DNA from 2 places in the Tindallia texcoconensis genome. Region 2 is predicted to be linked to the other one. Evidence: a T-box and tRNA genes for the amino acid it is inferred to sense, from the RefSeq annotation. Region 2 holds a T-box; the other holds one or more tRNA genes.
The links. A T-box is a leader RNA that pairs with one kind of tRNA and senses whether it is charged. The one in region 2 lies ahead of pheS (phenylalanine--tRNA ligase subunit alpha), so its partner is inferred to be a tRNA-Phe.

Region 1: it encodes a tRNA-Phe, which carries the amino acid that the T-box ahead of pheS (phenylalanine--tRNA ligase subunit alpha) is inferred to sense. The anticodon was not compared.

The regions. Positions count from the first base shown of each region.
Region 1 covers NZ_AP042431.1:2,489,167-2,493,575, reverse strand. Annotated here, with positions in the region: gene ACZ47N_RS11260 (argininosuccinate synthase) at 1-1,161, shown strand, start outside; gene ACZ47N_RS11255 (VanZ family protein) at 1,314-1,937, shown strand; tRNA gene ACZ47N_RS11250 (tRNA-Phe) at 1,984-2,059, opposite strand; tRNA gene ACZ47N_RS11245 (tRNA-Ser) at 2,073-2,162, opposite strand; tRNA gene ACZ47N_RS11240 (tRNA-Leu) at 2,194-2,276, opposite strand; tRNA gene ACZ47N_RS11235 (tRNA-Tyr) at 2,626-2,710, opposite strand; tRNA gene ACZ47N_RS11230 (tRNA-Thr) at 2,717-2,792, opposite strand; tRNA gene ACZ47N_RS11225 (tRNA-Asp) at 2,928-3,004, opposite strand; tRNA gene ACZ47N_RS11220 (tRNA-Val) at 3,009-3,084, opposite strand; tRNA gene ACZ47N_RS11215 (tRNA-Glu) at 3,169-3,243, opposite strand; tRNA gene ACZ47N_RS11210 (tRNA-Asn) at 3,245-3,319, opposite strand; rRNA gene rrf (5S ribosomal RNA) at 3,330-3,446, opposite strand; rRNA gene ACZ47N_RS11200 (23S ribosomal RNA) at 3,489-4,409, opposite strand, start outside.
Region 2 covers NZ_AP042431.1:572,310-576,718, forward strand. Annotated here, with positions in the region: gene pheT (phenylalanine--tRNA ligase subunit beta) at 1-1,119, opposite strand, end outside; gene pheS (phenylalanine--tRNA ligase subunit alpha) at 1,157-2,176, opposite strand; T-box leader at 2,236-2,453, opposite strand; gene ACZ47N_RS02755 (TrmH family RNA methyltransferase) at 2,467-3,285, opposite strand; gene rplT (50S ribosomal protein L20) at 3,462-3,821, opposite strand; gene rpmI (50S ribosomal protein L35) at 3,848-4,036, opposite strand; gene infC (translation initiation factor IF-3) at 4,065-4,409, opposite strand, start outside.

The DNA of each region.
Region 1 (4,409 bases), 1.1 Mb from region 2:
GTCATTCTAAAATGGTTGCAAACACATTACAATTACGATGTTATCACCGTATGCATAGATGTAGGCCAGGAGGAAGATTTAAAATCTGTTGATAAAAAAGCCTTAGCTACAGGCGCTATAAAATCATATGTTGTCGATGTAGCGGAAGAATTTTTAACAGATTATGTGTATCCAACCTTGAAAGCTGGCGCTATGTATGAAGGCGAGTACTTGTTAGGTACTTCCTTTGCTCGACCGCTTATGGGTAAAATCTTGGTGGAAATTGCAGAAAAAGAAGGCGCTGTTGCAATTGCTCATGGTTGTACTGGCAAAGGAAATGATCAGGTTCGTTTTGAAACCACAGTGAAAGCATTGAATCCCCACTTAAAGATTATCGCCCCTTGGCGTGAATGGGAAATGAAATCACGTGAAGATTGTATTGATTTTGCAGAACAGCATGGTATCCCAATACCCGTAACCAAAAAAGACATTTATAGCCGCGATCAAAATATATGGCATCTTAGCCATGAAGGTGGAAATTTGGAAGAACCATGGAATGAGCATGAACAGGAGATTTATAAGATGACCACCCCTCCAGAGCAGGCTCCAGATCAGCCAACCTATGTTATCCTTGAATTTGAAAATGGGATTCCCATCAGTGTTGATGGAGAAAAACTTCCTCCGGTTGAATTACTCAAAAAATTAAACGCATTAGGTGGTAAAAACGGTATCGGAGTTATTGATATCATAGAAAATCGATTGGTCGGAATGAAATCTAGGGGTATTTATGAAACACCTGGTGGAACGCTCATGTATGAAGCACATAAAATACTTGAAAAACTAACACTAGACCGAATGACGCAAAGTTTCAAACGAACTTTAGCCGAACAATATGCTCAACTCGTTTACGATGGGCTATGGTTTACTCCTTTAAGAGAAGCAATGGACTCATTTGTTGATGTTACACAAAAATCTGTCACTGGTAAAGTTCGATTAAAATTATATAAAGGTAGTTGCACTAATGCAGGATCCTCCTCACCCTACTCTATGTATAGCGAAGAATTTGCAACCTTCGGAGAAGATGAGGTTTATAACCAGAAAGATGCTGAAGGCTTTATCAACCTCTTCGCTTTGCCGCTAACAATTCGTGCGATTATGAAAGAAAAAAGAAATAAGAAGTAAATAGCTGCTTATGACTCCCTTTAAAAATAACAGAAAAAACTCCGCCTTGTGCAGCGGAGTTTTTTCTGTTTAATGTGATATATGATATACTAAACTTAATTTAAGTGCTGAAAACACAGAATTCTTAAATAATTGAAAGAAGGTGATTTTCTATGCGGAAAACTGCTTGGATATCAGTATTAGGCATTATTGGATTTATCTATGTGGCCTCTTCAATCCCAGGCTTAAGGGTTCTTCCAATCCTTAGGTACATTACATCTATTTTTTCTGGTTTTGATTATTTCGTGGAAGGCTTATCTCTTTGGATTGCCCGTCAAATACCCTTAAACTTTGGTGAGTTAGCTTATATCGACACCGTTATACAGGATTTACTTGCTTACATGAGACAGAATCCTATTTTAATTGAGTTTTTCCTCCGTAAACTTGCTCATGTCATTGTATTTTTCTTTTTAACCATTGCGATTTTTTTCTTGCTTTATCAATATATTTCACGAGCAAGTATATGCCTCTTTTTATCTTTCATTGCTGGATTTGCGCTTGCTGTGCTCGATGAATACCGTCAGTCTTTCGTTCCAGATCGTGTCGCTAGCGCAGTAGATGTATTTGTCGATATGATTGGAGTCACTTTGGCCATTATCGTCATTATTTTTTCGCTTATTGTCACAAGCGGAGACCGATATCGTTATTTTAAGCATAAAGGAATGTTAAAAAAACAACGCCGCCATCAATTAAGTAGTGCGAGAAAATTTATGGGTACTTATAAAAAAATAGAATAACATAAAAAATCGACCCTTCGCAACCTCTGCAAAAAGCCGACCTTGTTGGTGCCCAGACGCGGAATCGAACCACGGACACGAGGATTTTCAGTCCTCTGCTCTACCGACTGAGCTATCTGGGCATATCATTTCATATGGCGGAAAGGGTGGGATTTGAACCCACGGCTCTCACAAGAGAGCGCTGGTTTTCGAGACCAGATCCTTAAGCCGCTCGGACACCTTTCCTAAACAAAGTGTCTATAAAACTAAAAAAAAATGGTGCGGGTGGAGGGACTTGAACCCCCACGGTCGCCCGCTAGATCCTAAGTCTAGTGCGTCTGCCAATTCCGCCACACCCGCATAGTCATTAGTTTTCCTTGTTGCTCTATTGCTGGTATCGGTATTAAATGGTTTTAACTAAGCGATTCACTCAGAATCTTAGATTCTGGTTCTCTGCTTATGCCAATTCCGCCACACCCGCATAGTCATTAGTTTATCTTGTTGCTCTATTGCTGGTATCGGTATTAAATGGTTTTAACTAAGCGATTCACTCAGAATCTTAGATTCTGGTTCTCTGCTTATGCCAATTCCGCCACACCCGCATAGTCATTAGTTTATCTTGTTGCTCTATTGCTGGTTATGTGTTTAAATCATCTTTATTACTCGCATTATTATATGTATTGATCTTCCTTAAAAATATGCATTAAAATGGTGGAGGGAGAAGGATTCGAACCTTCGAAGTCTGAGACAACAGAGTTACAGTCTGCCCCCTTTGGCCACTCGGGAACCCCTCCACTAAATGGAGCTGGTGATGGGACTCGAACCCGCAACCTGCTGATTACAAATCAGCTGCTCTGCCAATTGAGCTACACCAGCATGTTAAGTTATCATTCAAATACCATAGTACTTTGTTGTTGCTTTGCTCTATCTAACTAAGTGATTCACACCAAATTAAAATTTGGGTTCTCTACTTATGCCAATTGAGCTACAACAGCATGTTAAGTTATTAAATGGCGACCCGGAAGGGACTCGAACCCTCGACCTCCAGCGTGACAGGCTGGCATTCTAACCAACTGAACTACCGGGCCTAAATGGTGGGCGCAACAGGGCTCGAACCTGTGACCCCCTGCTTGTAAGGCAGGTGCTCTCCCAGCTGAGCTATGCGCCCTCTGCCAGATGTCAGTAACCTGTGTACCAGTTCGCCGGATTTAATAACCCCTGCTACACTGATTACTGATGTCTGACTTGTGTTTGGTGACCCCTAGGGGACTCGAACCCCTGATACCGCCGTGAAAGGGCGGTGTCTTAACCGCTTGACCAAGGGGCCTTGGCTCCAGAGAGAGGACTCGAACCTCCAACCTGTCGGTTAACAGCCGAATGCTCTACCATTGAGCTACTCTGGATCAGGGTAAGAAGACGCAGCGACCTACTCTCCCAGGAAGTCTCCTTCCAGGTACCATCAGCGCTGAAGGGCTTAACGGCTGTGTTCGAGATGGAAACAGGTGTTTCCCCTTCGCTATGGCCACGCCTTCTATTGTTCCCTCAAAACTACATGAAACGTTCTGCACAGGTTAGGTCAAGTCCTCGTACCATTAGTACCGGTCAGCTGCATGCATTGCTGCACTTCTACCTCCGGCCTATCAACCAGATCGTCTTTCTGGGGTCTTACCTCCTTACGGAGTGGGAAATCTCATCTTGAGGCGGGCTTCGTGCTTAGATGCCTTCAGCACTTATCCCTGCCATACGTAGCTACCCAGCGATGCTCTTGGCAGAACAACTGGTTCACCAGCGGTATGTCCATCCCGGTCCTCTCGTACTAAGGACAGATCCTCTCAAATTTCCAACGCCTGCGACGGATAGGGACCGAACTGTCTCACGACGTTCTGAACCCAGCTCGCGTACCACTTTAATGGGCGAACAGCCCAACCCTTGGGACCTACTTCAGCCCCAGGATGTGATGAGCCGACATCGAGGTGCCAAACCTCCCCGTCGATGTGGACTCTTGGGGGAGATAAGCCTGTTATCCCCGGGGTAGCTTTTATCCGTTGAGCGATGGCCCTTCCACGCGGTACCACCGGATCACTAAGTCCGACTTTCGTCCTTGCTCGACTTGTAGGTCTCGCATTCAAGCTCCCTTGTGCCTTTACACTCTACGCACGATTTCCGACCGTGCTGAGGGAACCTTTGAGCGCCTCCGTTACTCTTTAGGAGGCGACCGCCCCAGTCAAACTGCCCGCCTGACAGTGTCCCAGAACCGGGTTACGGTTCGTGGTTAGAATTCCAGTACGAAAAGAGTGGTATCCCAAAGGCGACTCCTCCGAAACTGGCGTTCCGGGTTCTTAGTCTCCCACCTATTCTGTACGTTCCGTACCAAAATCCAATGTCAGGCTGCAGTAAAGCTCCACGGGGTCTTTCCGTCCTGTCGCAGGTAACCAGCATCTTCACTGGTATTACAATTTCACCGGGTCTATTGTTGAGACAGTGCCCAAATCG
Region 2 (4,409 bases):
TGGATCCATTCCTTTCTCAAATCGAGAGGATGCCTCAGTTCGAAGATTCAATTCCTGAGATGTTTTGCGGATACAATCTTGGTTAAAATTGGCAGATTCCAGAATAATAGAGGTAGTCTGATCTGTTATTTCCGATTCTTCGCCTCCCATAACACCTGCTATTCCTAAGGCATTATCTTTATCAGCAATCAACGTCATATAAGAAGCTAATTTTCGTTGAACTCCATCAAGGGTAGTCAATAATTCCCCTTCTTTAGCCTTCCGGATAAAAATATGTTGATCAGTTATTTTTTCAGCATCAAAGGCATGCAGCGGCTGCCCTATTTCCAACATAACATAATTGGTAATATCCACTATATTGCTAATTGGACGCACACCTGCCTGAATAAGCCGCTGTTGCATCCATTGCGGCGATGGCTCGATCTTTACATCTGTAATTTTTCTTGCAATATAACGATAACATCCGTCTTCATCTTCAATGGTAACACCCCCATCCTCGCTCCAATCCAATCCAGCTTCCTTAAGCTGTACCATTGGTGGATTTAGCACCGTATCCAAAGTAGCAGCTACTTCCCTAGCGATTCCCAAAACACTTAAACAATCCGGCCTATTGGATGTGATTTCAAATTCAATCACGTCTTCTACTAGCGGAAGTACTTCCGTAAAGGGTTTGCCCGTCTCTGCCTTAGCATCTAAAATCCATATCCCATCTTTAAATTCTTCCGGCACCATATGCTTGGGAATTCCCAGCTCATCCGGTGAACACATCATCCCCTGTGATGATTCTCCTCTTAGATGACTTTCTTCTATGATCATTCCATTAGGGAGTTCTGTTCCTTCCAATGCTACTGGAACCTTATCCCCTTCTTGTATGTTCTCCGCCCCCGTAACAATCTGTAACTTATTCTTGCCTGTAGATACTTGGGCCACCACTAATTTATCCGCCCTAGGATGAGGCTGTATTTCTTCTATGCTGCCAACCATTATTTTATCTAGACCTCTCCCCCAAGGGCGAATCTCTTCCACTTTGGATCCTGACATAGTCATTCTATCAGCTAATTCATCTGTATTAATCCTTATCTCCACATATTCCTTTAACCATTTTACTGGTACCAGCATGGGTATTTCCTCCTTTAGTGTCCTATAGTTTTCAATGCTAAAACTGGCTTAAGAAGCGTAGATCGTTTTCATAAAGCAAGCGTATGTCATCAATGCCATATTTTTGCATAGCGATTCGATCAATTCCCATCCCAAAAGCCCATCCACTATATTTTTCCGGATCAATTCCGCAATTCCTCAACACATTTGGGTGAACCATTCCAGATCCCAACATTTCAATCCAACCACTGCCTTTACACATGGAACATCCTGCTCCCTGACATTTAAAACACGTTACATCTACTTCAGCACTTGGCTCTGTAAAGGGAAAATAATGTGGCCGAAACTTGGTTTGTGTATGCTCTCCAAAAAGATGTTTCGCAAAAATTTCTAAACTACCTTTCAAGTCTCCCAAGGTGCTTTTTTCATCCACTACCAACCCTTCTAATTGATTAAACATTGGAGAGTGGGTTGCATCTGGAGTGTCATTCCGAAAACATCTGCCCGGAGAAATCACTCGAATGGGAGGTTTATTTTGCTTCATCACCCGAACTTGCACTGGTGACGTCTGTGTTCGAAGAATGGTATTTTCATCAATGTAAAATGTATCTGAAAAATCTCTAGAGGGATGATTGGGAGGTGCATTCAGCATATCAAAATTATTGCTGACGGTTTCTACTTCAGGTCCTTCAACTACAGTGAAACCCATCCCTATAAACACTTCTTTTAGTTCGTCTAACGCCTGTGTCAAGGGATGTCTTGAACCCTGGGATGGCCTTTTCCCTGGCATGGTTACGTCAATCTTTTCTTTCATCAGCCTGATCCCCAGTGCTTCTTCATGGATCCTTGCCCTTGTTTCATTAATAGCTTTTTCCAAGTGTTCCCTCACGTCATTGGCTACTTGCCCTACCCGTGGTCTCTCTTCTTTTGGAAGACTTCCCATATTTCTCAGTACCTGTGTAAGTCCGCCTTTTTTACCAAGGTATTTTATCCGAATATCTTCTACTTCCTTTGATTCCCTGACCTTTTGCAGCATTTCCACTGCTTCTTCTTGAAGTTGTTTCAATTTTTCTTCCATGGATCAATACTCCCTTCCCCTGTTTATAATAAAATCAAAAACAAAAAAAGCCTTCTTCCCCAAGGGACGAAAGCTATTCCGCGGTACCACCCTACTAGCACAAATCTTCTTGTGCCTCTCAATGACGATAACGGCGTCTGCCGCCAATGCCTACTTGTCTTCAGCATTAGAGCTCCTGAGCGAACTTCCATTGAAATCACTATGGAGGCTTTCAGCCACGGCTTCCATTCTCTTTCCTAATGACCCTTCAATGTACTCTCTCAATCATCGCAGGATAAACTTATGGAAGATTATACCATGGATTTATCCCTAGGACAAGTAGTAGCCACATGAAACATCAATACACTCCCTGCAATGGCGGCATTTAATGATTGAGTTTTTCCCTTCATGGGAATGGTAACGGCGCCATCCATCATTTCTAACAATTCCGGTTGTATTCCCTTTGCCTCATTGCCAATAACCAATACCATAGGGGATTTATACGTTATTGAGGTATATACTACGCCTCTCTCCAATGCAGCTCCAATAATTTGATACTGATATTCTCTCAGTTTTTCCCATGTTTTCTCAGTATCTTGTAGCTCAAAAACCGGTAAGTGAAATACGGCTCCCGTTGCTGCACGGATGCATTTAGCACTAAAGGGATCCGTGCTTCCTGTTGTCATCATCACCGCATTAAATCCTGCCGCCTCTGCTGATCGGATCAAGGTTCCCATATTTCCTGGATCTTGAATTCGATCTAACAAAAGGATGTTTTGACTTTTTCTAATGACTTCCTCTAAATCATATACGGGTTTATGAACAATGGCTATAGCTCCTTGAGGGTTCTCCGTATCAGTCATTTTTTTCATGACAGAATCCGTTACCTGTATTAGCTCTATGCCAGCTTTCTCGCTGCTATAGAGCAGGTTTTCTCCACTCTGTAATGATTCGATTTTTTTTTCATAAAAAATTACATCAATCCCAGGGGATTCAGACACCATGTCTTGTATTCCCCTTATTCCTTCTAAAAGAAATTGTTGATGCTTTTTCCTGTTTTTTCGGAGTTGTAGAGAAAGCGCCTTTTTTATAATAGGGTTTGAGATGCTTTCTACTATTTTTATCGTCATCACCAACCTCCTTATACATGATCTTTCCTTATTGCTAGGTCTCCTAATATCCATCAACCAATGACACTTATTCCTTAACCAATGGGGATTCGTCAGAATCCAAACTCCCCTTCACCACTTCCTTAGTCTAAAAAAGAGCCGACTATTTCGGCTCTTTAAGACTGAAGATAACAACATTATGCATTTATTTTTTCTTTAGATAATTCTACCAACTTGGCAAAACCATCCTTATCATGAATTGCCATTTCTGATAACATTTTTCTGTTCATTTCTACACCCGCCTGCTTTAATCCATTCATGAAACGGGAATAAGACATGCCGTTAACACGGGCTGCTGCATTTATTCTTGTAATCCATAGTTTTCTAAAATCACGCTTTTTCAGTTTTCTACCTTTATAAGCATGACTCAGGGCTTTAATCACTGTAGCGTTAGCAGTCTTAAAGAGCTTACTGCGAGCACCACGATACCCTTTTGCAAGTTTAAGTATTTTTTTATGTTTCTTTTTGGCGTTTACCGCCTTTTTGACTCTAGCCATGGTTGATTTCCTCCTTCAACAGATCCTTAAATCATTTCTCTGATTTTTTTCAATTCACCTTTAAATACAGTAGCCGACTTTCGAAGCTTTCGCTTTCTTTTAGCAGACTTTTTCGTCAAAATATGACTCTTATAGGCCTTTGCTCTTTTAAGCAGCCCTGATTTTGTTTTTTTGAAACGCTTGGCAGCGCCACGATGACTTTTCATTTTTGGCATGAAAATTTCCTCCTTTTAGTGAAGCTCCTTATTGAATTTTAGGCGTAAGGAACATAATCAGCTGTCGACCTTCCATTTTCGCTGACTTTTCTACAATTACGTATTCATCCATCATATCCTTGAACTCATCCATAACTTTGCGGCCTAATCCAATATTGCTTAACTGACGGCCTCTAAAACGAAGTGTCACTTTCACTTTATCTCCGTTTTTAATAAACTTAATGGCTTGATTTGCTTTAACCTGCATATCATGTTCTTCGATGTTCGGACTAAGACGAATTTCTTTTACGTTAATCACTTTTTGATTTTTCTTAGCTTCTTTTTCCTTCTTGGCTTGCTCGTATTTGTACTTACCATAGTCCATAATTCGACA